2 regions of the Leclercia sp. G3L genome follow, and region 2 is predicted to be linked to the other one. Evidence: predicted binding sites of a transcription regulator. Region 2 holds the regulator's gene; the other holds the start of a gene.
What was found. The regulator LexA, encoded in region 2, represses DNA repair genes until DNA is damaged. The targets are predictions, from matches to a motif close to TNCTGTATGTACATACAGNA.

Region 1 (5,714 bases), 2.0 Mb from region 2:
AGAGTTTTACCGCAGCAGTAAGCCCTTGCTGGAACAAACCGATGCTTTATTAGGCTCTTTTGTCGCGGGCCGTTCATTATGCGGGCAGCTGCGTGTGGATATGCCCGTATCGATTGCCGCAATGCTGGTTGTACCCAGGTTGCCGGATTTCTATCGCCATTATCCCGGAATTGAAGTGGTGCTCAGCAGCTCCGACAGGCGTAAAGATATGCTGCGTGACGGCCTGGACTGCATCGTCCGTGTCGGTCCGCTGGAAGACGGTGACTATGTGGCTCGCTCGCTGGGTAAGATTAAACTGGTCACCTGTGCCAGCCCGGCATACCTTGCGGAGTATGGCGTGCCTGAAACGCTGGACGATCTGCAGAATCACCAGGGCGTGAACTGGTTTAACATTAACAGCCGACAAATTATGCCGTGGGTGTTTCAGTCGCCGTCTGGCATTGAGGAACTTAATCTGGCAGGCAAATTGGTGCTGGATAATTCAGAAGTCTATATTGCGGCGGGTCTGGCCGGGCTTGGGTTATTGCAGGGCATGGATTTCTTTTTACGCCCGTACATCAATGACGGACGTCTGGTAGAAGTGTTGCCTGGTCATCCGGTTCCGGCGCGACAGTTGTCCGTGCTTTATCCGCACCGGCATATTTCCCCGAAAGTGCGGGTCTTTACGCAGTGGCTTGAGACGGTTTTGAAGGCGTATACCTAAAATTGGGGCAGGGTGGACTGAATGAAAGTGATACTGGTGCGGCACGCGGAAACAGAGTGGAATGTGCGGGGAATTATTCAGGGGCACAGTGATAGTGCGTTGACCCGTCGGGGATTGCATGAAACATCGGCCTTACTGGCCGCGCTTGCAGCAAGTGATTACCGTATCGAAGGTGTTTACGCATCTCCGCTTGGCCGTGCATGGCAAATGGGCCAGAGCCTGGCTAAGGGCTTTCGCTGCCCATTGACAGCAGAACCAGCTCTTAAAGAACAAGCCTTTGGTCAGTTTGAAGGAGTGTCATCAGAGCTGCTCATCCAAAACTATCCAAACGATGCCCGTGCATTATTCGAACTTGATGCAGCGTATTGCACACCAGGTGGTGAATCTCTCGCGCAGGCTTCTCAGCGGGTTATGCATTTTTTACATCACATGGAATCAACGTCACAGCATCAAACAATTTGTATTGTGACACACGGGCATGTCAGTCAGGGCGTTCTGGCGATTCTTAAAGATGGGGTAATCGATTATTTCCCACGATATGCACAACCCAACGCGAGTTACTCCGTGTTCGATCTGATAAACGGGAAATGTACTGATGTCAGATGGGGAATTGCCACACACTTGCTTCAACTTCGTTGGTGAACAACACGAGAATGAAAACTCCTCTGTGATAAATGGCTGGATAGGAAAGGGAAGGTTGTGGTGCACGCGTATTGGGTTATCTGCATAAGGATAAGGAACAGGATGGTGTAGGTCTATATATTGCATTTAACATAATATACATTATGCGCACTAATGTAGTAACAGCACAATTATCAGATTTAGTTCGGGCTAGACCTCATCCTTGTGGGATTCTGATAACGACACATGCCGCGGATTTTTAACGGTGAATGACGGTCATCGGCCTGAACTCATCTAAGCCACAAGACTCTCGAAAGACATCGCGTTCTGGCGCCACTCATTCATCACCAAAGGAAAAAGATTGCTTTTGCAGGCAGCGTGAAGCTACGTTGAATACTTTGATTTCTGGATGTGGCCTTCTCTTATAAATACGGAAAACCTCCAAATGACTGATGCACATCAGGATGGCGCAATGATTAACCGCTCCGCCAGAAATAGCTGGTTGATCATTTCCGCCCATTTTATCTCTGACTTCGGCGCTTTTCTAAACATGGTGGCGTTATCCACCTATGTTTACTTGCTAAGCCAAAGCGTGACGCAAGTAAGTATTTTTCTGGCCTGTCGCGTCACCGGGGGAATCTTAGCAAGCCTGTTTGGCGTCCCTTACTTCAGACGCTTTACCGGGCGCTTGCCCCTGGTAATACTGGATATTCTTCGCGCTGCGCTGCTGGCATTATTGTTAATTTTCCCTTCTTCCGTACAACTTTATCTTTTACCTTTTATCGCTCTGGGAATTGGTATAGGTAATTCCATGTTCGCAATTGGGTTAAACAGCCAGTTGCCCTCTTGGGTAGATGATTCCCGCCGGGTTGCAACGAATGCCTGGTTGACGTCGGCCTCTGCGACAGGTGCTGTGACGGGCAGTATGGTGTCAGGTATATTGCTGGCTACAAACGGTTATGATCTGGTATTCGTCACCAATATTGTCACTTATCTCCTGGCCGGTTTATGTATTCTGCCTTTACGCTTTCTGATTATCCCGGCGGGAGCCGAGATAAAAAATCAGCGTAAAGAGTGGCGTGATCTTTTTAAGGGGCTACGGGCGGCACCGCTGATGGCTGGAATGTTGCTGATAACAATGGCTGATACTCTCGGTAGTGCTGCCCATAACGTCGGCTTTCCAGTCATTTCAGAGCTTCTGACGTCGGCATCTCCAGGCAAAACCATGGGTCTTCTGCTGGCGGTCTGGGCCGGTGGGAAATTTGCAGGTGCAAGATCGTCGAATTATTTTCTGCTTAAGCGAGGGATACCAGCTGAGCGTCTATTTTTTTATGGTGTGGCCTTAATGTCCCTGGGATTTATTTTAACTTTCCAACAAAATACCGTTTCCCTGGCATTATTTTTTATTTTCTTTGCGGGTATTGGAGATGGACTTGCGGATGTGAGTCTGATTTCACGAATTCAAAGTGAAGTTGAATCTTTACGGCTACCTGTTTTTAGTTTGATGACTCTGTTACAGATGACAGGTTTCGGTGTTGGAATGCTGATAGTCGCCCCCTTTTATATCTGGTTAGCCCCCTCGTTGGTCATTATTATTTTTCATGGCATCCCATTACTGACGTTGATCTTCGTATGGCTATACAGCCGACGTGGACACGCCTCACGTTAGACAGGAATTGCCAGCGACACTGAACAATAAAAAGCCGTAAGCAGCTTCCCGCTTACGGCGACAGGATCGGTGATAACCTGTTATGGCAATCAGGCAGCCTTAACTGCTCTGATTTTTTTACTGCCATCTGCATCTGACTCTGCTTTATCTGTTGCAGTTGCGGCATTAAGATCAGGGACCTTGCTGGTACGCAGAATATGCTGCACGGCCTCTTTCTGCTCGGCAAGAAACAGCCCAAGATTCTCAGCCTGCGTTTCATCCATCTGCATTTCGCTTTGCAACAGCCAGTCGGTGAACGCTTCTGCCATGTCGAGCAGTTTGTCGTGAGCGTCAGCCTCTTTCTTACTGGCAAATGTCATTTTCTCTTCACCTTTTCTTACGACAACAAATTTTGTTTCAACAGCCATCATATGCCCCCTATACTGTAATTATATACAGTATAGCAGTTTCGGATGAGTGTTGCAGCCAAAATGTGCTCACGTATGACAGCATGGCGCGACTCCCGGCCGCACGGTTATTATGAATCCTGCAAGCGTGCCAACATCCTGATCCGGCAGGCATAAATAATCGCGCACAACAGCAGACTCAGTAATGCGGTGCAGATAAATACCCCCGCTCCGGTCATGGCCAGCATCACGCCACCGATCAACGGCCCGGCAGCGATCCCTAGCGTCGTCAAGGTCGAGGCCCCCAGATAGGCACCGCGATGCTCTGCCGGTGCCAACTGATCGAGCAGAATGTTCAGGTTCGGCATCAGAATCGCCTCCCCCATGCTGAACACGGCGGTCACCGTCAGCCAGGCCCAAACTTCCGTCGAACGGGTGGCAAACATGCAGAGCTGCGACAAAGCGAAAATTAATCCCCCTATAAGAATGCGTCCCGGCAGGCCGATCTGCGCCAGAAACCGCATAATAAAGCTCTGGAACACCAGCACGGTACAGGCATTGGTAACCAGTATCAGGGTAATCAGCTTAACCGCCGCATTGCTATCCAGTAACATCAGGTACTGGGGTGATACGGCTTCGTAATGGATGAAAACAATGCTGCACAATATGCTGCACAGCAGTACCGCAATGTAGATTCTGTCCCTGGCGATAATTCCCATCACCTGGTGCAGTTTAACCGCCGGCACGTCACCGCCCTGCTGTTCGCCCAGCAGTTTTCCCGCCGGGATAAACAGCAGCACGTAGACAAAAAACGGCAGATAGGTCAGTCCGGTGATCAGAAACGTGCCCTTCTGAGATGTCAGACCAAAGACTAACCCCACCAGCGGGCCAAACACTGCCGCAACGTTGATCAGGTAGTAGCGCATCTGGAGCGCAAGCGCGCGGCGGCGGCGATCGCCCAGCAAATCACTCATGAGTGCACGCACAGGAGGATCAACCCATGCAAAGCAAACGCCGATGATCATCAGGCCGGTAATAAACAGCCCCATCCCGGTAGCCTGCGCCAGCGTGATATAACCCACGGCGGAAAAACCACAGCCCAGCAAAAGAATTATCCGGCGTCCCAGCCGGTCCGAAATCTGCCCGCCATACATACCGAGTACCACCGACAACAGCGCGCTGCTGGTCATCGCCACGCCAATAGCAATCGGCGACATATGATAATTCTGCGTCATGATTACGGCGATAAAGGGCCATGCCATAAAATAGCTGAAGCGGATAACGAAGGTAAAAAAGAGCAGCGCATGAACAGTCGCCGGGAAGGTTTTAAGCGTCTGAAATAGACCCGGTGCCGCACTAACTTCAGCGGCGGGTTTTATCGTCATAAGTCATCCTAATGATTATATTTATTAACATATAAAATCGCTATGCACTATAAGTGACTAAATATTAATATGATTTTTTGACGACAACCGCAACGCAAATGTTAAATAAATGTTTAATTTACCAGCTTATGACGTGAGGGCTATTTGTCGCAGAGAAATATAAGGGAAAGAAGGATTGAGGAGACATAATGCGAAAGTTAATACTAAAATCACCGGCAGCTCGTTGCAGGCTGCCGGTCTGAGAAGCTTTAAAATCTGTTGGCGTCGTCCCCACCAGCAAAACAGTCTTCGTCCAGCATCAGGCTACCTATTTTATGCACCGGGCCACACATGCTGACCTGAAACTCATCACCGAAGGTGATTTGCAGTTGCCCACCCGGCATATTCACGCTGACAGCGTTATCAACCCGACCTAATTTGCGCATGACGCTGGCCGCCGCGCAGCTGCTGCTACCGGATGCCAATACGCAGCGTATTGCGATCAACAACCTCCACCAGCTGAACATTGGTGCGTTTGGGAAACAAGGGATGATTTTCAATCTGCGGCCCTAAACGGTGAACCAGCGCCAGATCGAGCTTATCCACCAGCACAACACAGTGAGGATTGCCCATGGAGACCAGCGAGACCAGAAGGGTTTCGTCCGCCAGCTTCAGGGGATAATTCAGCGCTTCGGGTTGTTCAATCAGGGCCGGCAATGCCGCCGGACTGAAGTTAGCCCGTCCCATCTCCACCGTGATTTGATGGGGATCTTCATGGACCCTGCAATGTACGTCCCCGCCCGCGGTGTGCACTAAAAATGGCGCGTGTCCGACGCGGCTGATATCAAAAAGATAACGGGCATAGATGCGGAGACCGTTACCGCTTTTTTCGGCTTCTGAACCATCGGGATTGATAATTCGCAATGTGGGATCGTGCCGATCGCCACTGTCAACAAGCAGACCGTCAGATC
Region 2 (5,714 bases):
CGCCAGTGCCGGTGCCAGATCCAGGCCAGAGAGAGCCCCCGCAGGGCAAGAAACACGCACAGAGCCAGCCACAGGCCATGATTACCCAGCCACGGCAGGGTGAACAGCGTCAGGCCAAAGCCGGCGGCCGCTACGGCCATGCTGTTGCGCATCTCTGCCCCGCGGGTTGCGCCGATAAACATCCCATCCAGCAAATAGCACCAGACGCCCACCACCGGTAAAACCACCTGCCAGATAAGATAGTGGCTCGCCAGCGCGCGTAGTTCGGGCAGCGAAGTCAGCAGGGCAATGATCCGATCGCCTGCCAGGGCGTAAACGAGCGCGAAGGCGAGCGCCACCAGGCCGGACTGACGGCAGGCCGCCCGCCACACTTCCCGCAGCTGGCCGCTTTCCCGTGCGCCATAGGCCTGCCCGGAGTGGGCCTCAACCGCGTAGGCGAAGCCATCCAGCGCGTAGGCGGTAAAGGTCAGCAGGGTCATCAGCACGGCGTTGACGGCGATAATCTCCGGCCCCAGCCGCGCGCCCATTACCGTCAGCGCCCCGAAACAGAGTTGCAGCAGCAGCGAGCGCAGCATGATGTCGCGATTGAGGGCCAGCAGTTTGCGGATGTTGCCCCGCCAGCTCGCTTTCAGCAGCGCCAGCGAAATACCGCGCAGGGCCAGCACCCGCCAGACCATCCATAAGCCGATCAGCAGGGTGGCGTACTCTGCGATAGCGGTCGCCAGCGCAGCCCCCTGCACGTTCATCTGCAGGCCCATCACCAGCCAAAGATCCAGCACGATGTTGAGCAGGTTCCCCACTACCAGCAGGATCACCGGCGCCCGGGCATACTGCACCCCCAGCAGCCAGCCGAGCAGCACCAGGTTAGCCAGCGATGCCGGGGCGCTGAGCCAGCGGATCTCCAGGAAGCGCCTCGCCTGATGAAGAACGGCCTCGCTGCCGCCAACGATATGCAGCGCCAGATCGATGAGCGGTGTGCGCAACAGCACAATCAACAGACCGGCACCGAGGGCCAGGATCAGCGGCTGCACCAGCGCGCGGGCCAGACGCAACGGATCCTTCGCGCCATAGGCCTGGGCAGTAAGCCCGGTGGTACTCATGCGCAAAAAGAGCAGCAGCATAAACAGGAAGCTGGTTGCCGTCGCGCCGATGGCGACACCGCCCAGATAGACGGGCGAATCGAGATGACCAATGACAGCCGTATCCACCAGCCCGAGAAGAGGGACGCTGATATTGGAGACGATCATGGGAAGTGCAAGACGCCACAACGCCTTGTCTGAAGCAGTCAGGAGAGACATGAAAATGTTCGCCGGAGGCAGGAAAAGCAGACTGCGACAGGGTCGCAGTCTGTCAGAAAGGCGTTATAACCACTCACCGTTGCGGATGACGCCAACCGCAAGACCTTCGATGGAGAAGTTATTTTCACGCAGGTCGACAACAATCGGGGAAAACTCGCTGTTTTCCGGCAGCAGCTGCACGGTGTTGCCCTGCTTTTTCAGTCGCTTAACGGTGACTTCATCATCGATACGCGCCACAACCACCTGACCGTTACGCACGTCCTGCGTTTTGTGTACTGCCAGCAGATCGCCATCCAGAATACCGATGTCTTTCATCGACATGCCGCTTACGCGGAGCAGAAAGTCTGCGCTCGGTTTAAACATGCCCGGATCGACCTGATAGTGGCCTTCAATGTGCTGCTGCGCCAGCAGCGGTTCCCCGGCGGCGACGCGGCCGACGAGCGGAAGGCCCTCTTCGGCTTCAACCAGCAGGCGAATACCGCGAGACGCTCCGGAGACAATCTCAAGCACACCCTTACGCGCCAGTGCCTTAAGGTGCTCTTCGGCGGCATTTGGAGAACGGAAGCCCAGACGCTGCGCGATTTCTGCACGCGTCGGCGGCATACCCGTCTGGCCGATATGATCCCGAATGAGATCAAACACCTCTTGCTGCCTGGTCGTTAACGCTTTCATTCCGCCCCCTGGGTGTATATACAGTTATGCTGTGAGTATATACAGCTAAAGGTGATTTTGGAACCACAAACCGCATAAAAAACCAGAGACTTGTTCGGTTTCTGAAGGCTTATCGTAAATGTCCCCAAAGCAGCGTGACCCAGGTAAACAACGCAACGATAATCGCCATCAACACCGCGGCAGAACCCATATCTTTTGCCCGGCCCGAGAGCTCGTGAAAGTCAGTGCCGATACGGTCGACCACCGCCTCGATCGCACTGTTCAAAATTTCGACTATCATCACCAACATCACCGAGCCAATCAGTAATACGCGAGTGATGGGATCAACATCCAGCCAGCAGGCAATAATAATCGCCGCGACGACAGCAACCCCCTCCTGGCGAAATGCGGCTTCATTGATCCAGGCAGCACGGATGCCTTTCCATGAATAGCCGGCAGCTTTAATGATTCGGGTTAACCCAGTGGTATTATTGGCCATTAAAAGAAACCTTTCTTCGAAAATAGCGTCAGAAACGGTGGTTTAAGCGCCTGGCGCAGCCACCGGAAGTATGACGGGTAACAACAGAAATTTTGCGCGCTTTCTGTTATCCTTGCGCCGCAATTGCATTTTTAACCAGAGGCTTTACATCGTTTATGTCTGGCTGGCCACGAATTTACTACAAATTACTTAATTTACCATTAAGCGTCCTGGTAAAAAGCAAGTCTATTCCGGCGGTTCCCACGCTGGAGTTGGGACTCGATACCTCGCGTCCTATTATGTACGTTTTGCCTTATAACTCGAAGGCCGACTTGCTGACGCTGCGCGCCCAATGCCTGGCGCACGATCTTCCCGATCCGCTGGAGCCGCTGGAGATCGACGGCACTCAGCTGCCGCGCTACATCTTTATCCACGGTGGCCCTCGCGTGTTCACCTGGTACACGCCGAAAGAAGAGTCGATCAAGCTGTTCCATGACTACCTCGACCTGCACCGCAGCAACCCGCTGCTGGACGTGCAGATGGTGCCCGTATCGGTCATGTTTGGCCGTCGTCCGGGGCGTGATAAAGGCGAAGAGAATCCGCCGTTGCGCATGCTTAACGGGGTGCAGAAATTTTTCGCCGTCAACTGGCTCGGCCGCGACAGCTTTGTCCGTTTCTCGCCGTCAGTCTCACTGCGCCGCATGGCCGATGAGCACGGTACGGATAAGACCATCGCCCAGAAGCTGGCCCGCGTGGCGCGCATGCACTTTGCCCGTCAGCGTCTGGCCGCGGTAGGCCCGCGCCTGCCCGCACGTCAGGATCTGTTTAACAAGCTGCTGGCCTCGAAAGCGATCGCCCGCGCCGTCGAAGACGAAGCGCGCAGCAAAAAAATCTCCCACGAGAAGGCGCAGCAAAACGCCATCGCCCTGATGGAAGAGATTGCGGCCAACTTCTCCTACGAGATGATCCGCCTTAGCGACCGTATCCTGAGCTTTACATGGAACCGTCTCTATCAGGGGATCAACGTGCACAACGCCGAGCGTGTGCGCCAGCTGGCCCACGACGGCCATGAGATTGTTTATGTGCCCTGCCACCGCAGCCACATGGACTACCTGCTGCTCTCGTATGTGCTCTATCACCAGGGGCTGGTGCCGCCGCACATCGCTGCGGGTATCAACCTCAACTTCTGGCCGGCTGGCCCGATCTTCCGCCGTCTGGGTGCGTTCTTCATTCGCCGTACCTTTAAAGGCAATAAGCTCTACTCTACCGTGTTCCGTGAGTATCTGGGCGAGCTGTTCAGCCGCGGCTACTCTGTGGAATATTTCGTGGAAGGCGGCCGTTCCCGTACCGGGCGTCTGCTCGATCCGAAGACCGGCACCCTGTCGATGACCATTCAGGCGATGCTGCGTGGCGGTACGCGTCCAATCACTCTGGTGCCGATTTACATCGGTTACGAGCACGTGATGGAAGTGGGTACTTACGCCAAAGAGCTGCGCGGCGCCACCAAAGAGAAAGAGAGCCTGCTGCAGATGCTGCGCGGCCTGAGCAAGCTGCGCAACCTTGGTCAGGGGTATGTTAACTTCGGCGAACCTATGCCGTTGATGACTTATCTCAATCACCGTGTGCCGGAGTGGCGCGAGTCCATCGATCCGATCGAAGCGGTGCGTCCGGCCTGGCTGACGCCAACGGTGAACGCCATAGCCGCCGATCTGATGGTACGTATTAACAACGCCGGGGCGGCCAACGCCATGAACCTGTGTTGTACCGCTCTGCTGGCCTCTCGCCAGCGCTCGCTCACCCGTGAACAGCTGACCGAGCAGCTCGACTGCTACCTGAACCTGATGCGCAACGTGCCGTACGCGGCAGATGCCACGGTACCGACCGCCAGCGCCAGCGAGCTGATCGAGCACGCGCTGCAGATGAACAAGTTTGAGGTCGAGAAGGACACCATCGGCGATATCATCATTCTGCCGCGCGAGCAGGCGGTACTGATGACCTACTACCGCAACAACATTGCGCATATGCTGATGCTGCCGTCGCTGATGGCGGCCATCATCACCCAGCATCGCCAGATCACCCGTCAGGCGCTGCTGGAGCATGTCACCGCCCTCTACCCGATGCTGAAAGCCGAGCTGTTCCTGCGCTGGGACAACGACGAGCTGGCAGAGGTGCTGGATAAGCAGATTGAAGAGCTGACCCACCAGGGACTGATTTCGCAGAAAGATGACCTTCTGCTGATCAACCCGTCCCGGGCACGCACGCTGCAGCTGCTGGCGGCGGGCGCACGCGAAACCGTGCAGCGCTATGCCATTACCTTCTGGCTGCTGAGCGCCAACCCGTCGATCAACCGCGGGACGCTGGAGAAAGAGAGCCGCACGCTGGCACAGCGTCTGTCGATGCTGCACGGCATCAACGCGCCGGAGTTCTTCGATAAAGCGGTCTTCAGTTCGCTGGTGTTGACGCTGCGTGACGAGGGCTACATCAGTGACAGTGGTGATGCCGAGCCGGAAGAGACGATGAAGGTGTACCAGATGCTGGCGGACCTGATTACCTCGGACGTGCGCTTAACGATTGAGAGCGCGACGCAGGGGGAATAAAAAACGCCCGGTGGCGCTAACGCTTACCGGGCCTACAGGGTTTGCCAGATCGTAAGCCGGGTAAGGCGAAGCCGCCACCCGGCTTTTTTTATGCCCAGTAACTCGCCGCCAGGCCTAAAAACAACACCAGCCCCACATAGTTATTGTTCAGAAACGCTTTAAAACAGGCGTCGCGCTCGCGGTTGGCGATAAGCTTTTGCTGGTAGATAAACAGCACCCCTGCCGCCGCGACCGCCGCGTAAAAGACCCCGTTCAGCTGGTTCAGATAACCAATCGCCACCATCAGCCCCAGCACCGCGACCTGCAGAATCCCGATGATCAGCTTGTCCTGACGCCCAAACAGAATGGCGGTGGATTTGATGCCGATCTTCAGGTCATCGTCCCGGTCGACCATCGCGTACTGGGTATCGTAGGCCACCGCCCAGAGGATGTTGGCCAGGAACATCAGCCAGCAGCTCAGGGGCACGCTTTCGCTGACGGCGGCAAACGCCATCGGGATCGACCAGCCAAAGGCGGCACCCAGCACCACCTGCGGCAAATGGGTGTAGCGCTTCATAAACGGATAGACCCAGGCCAGGGCCAGCGCTGCTACGGAGAGCAGAATGGTCATGGTATTCAGGGTCAGCACCAGCAGGAACGAGAGCAGGACCAGCACTACAAACAGCGTGCGCGCCTCTTTCTCGGTGACAT

Region 1: the regulator LexA is predicted to act here: its motif matches at 3,414-3,433, upstream of LRS40_RS19075 (YebG family protein).

The regions. Positions count from the first base shown of each region.
Region 1 is NZ_CP088265.1:3,681,045-3,686,758, reverse strand. Features, by position in the region: gene LRS40_RS19090 (LysR family transcriptional regulator) at 1-703, shown strand, start outside; gene LRS40_RS19085 (histidine phosphatase family protein) at 725-1,345, shown strand; gene LRS40_RS19080 (MFS transporter) at 1,770-2,993, shown strand; gene LRS40_RS19075 (YebG family protein) at 3,083-3,400, opposite strand; gene LRS40_RS19070 (MFS transporter) at 3,511-4,764, opposite strand; partial or broken gene dapF (diaminopimelate epimerase) at 5,013-5,714, opposite strand, start outside.
Region 2 is NZ_CP088265.1:880,892-886,605, forward strand. Features, by position in the region: gene dinF (MATE family efflux transporter DinF) at 1-1,298, opposite strand, end outside; gene lexA (transcriptional repressor LexA) at 1,362-1,970, opposite strand; gene LRS40_RS05605 (diacylglycerol kinase) at 2,080-2,448, opposite strand; gene plsB (glycerol-3-phosphate 1-O-acyltransferase PlsB) at 2,604-5,024, shown strand; gene ubiA (4-hydroxybenzoate octaprenyltransferase) at 5,113-5,714, opposite strand, start outside.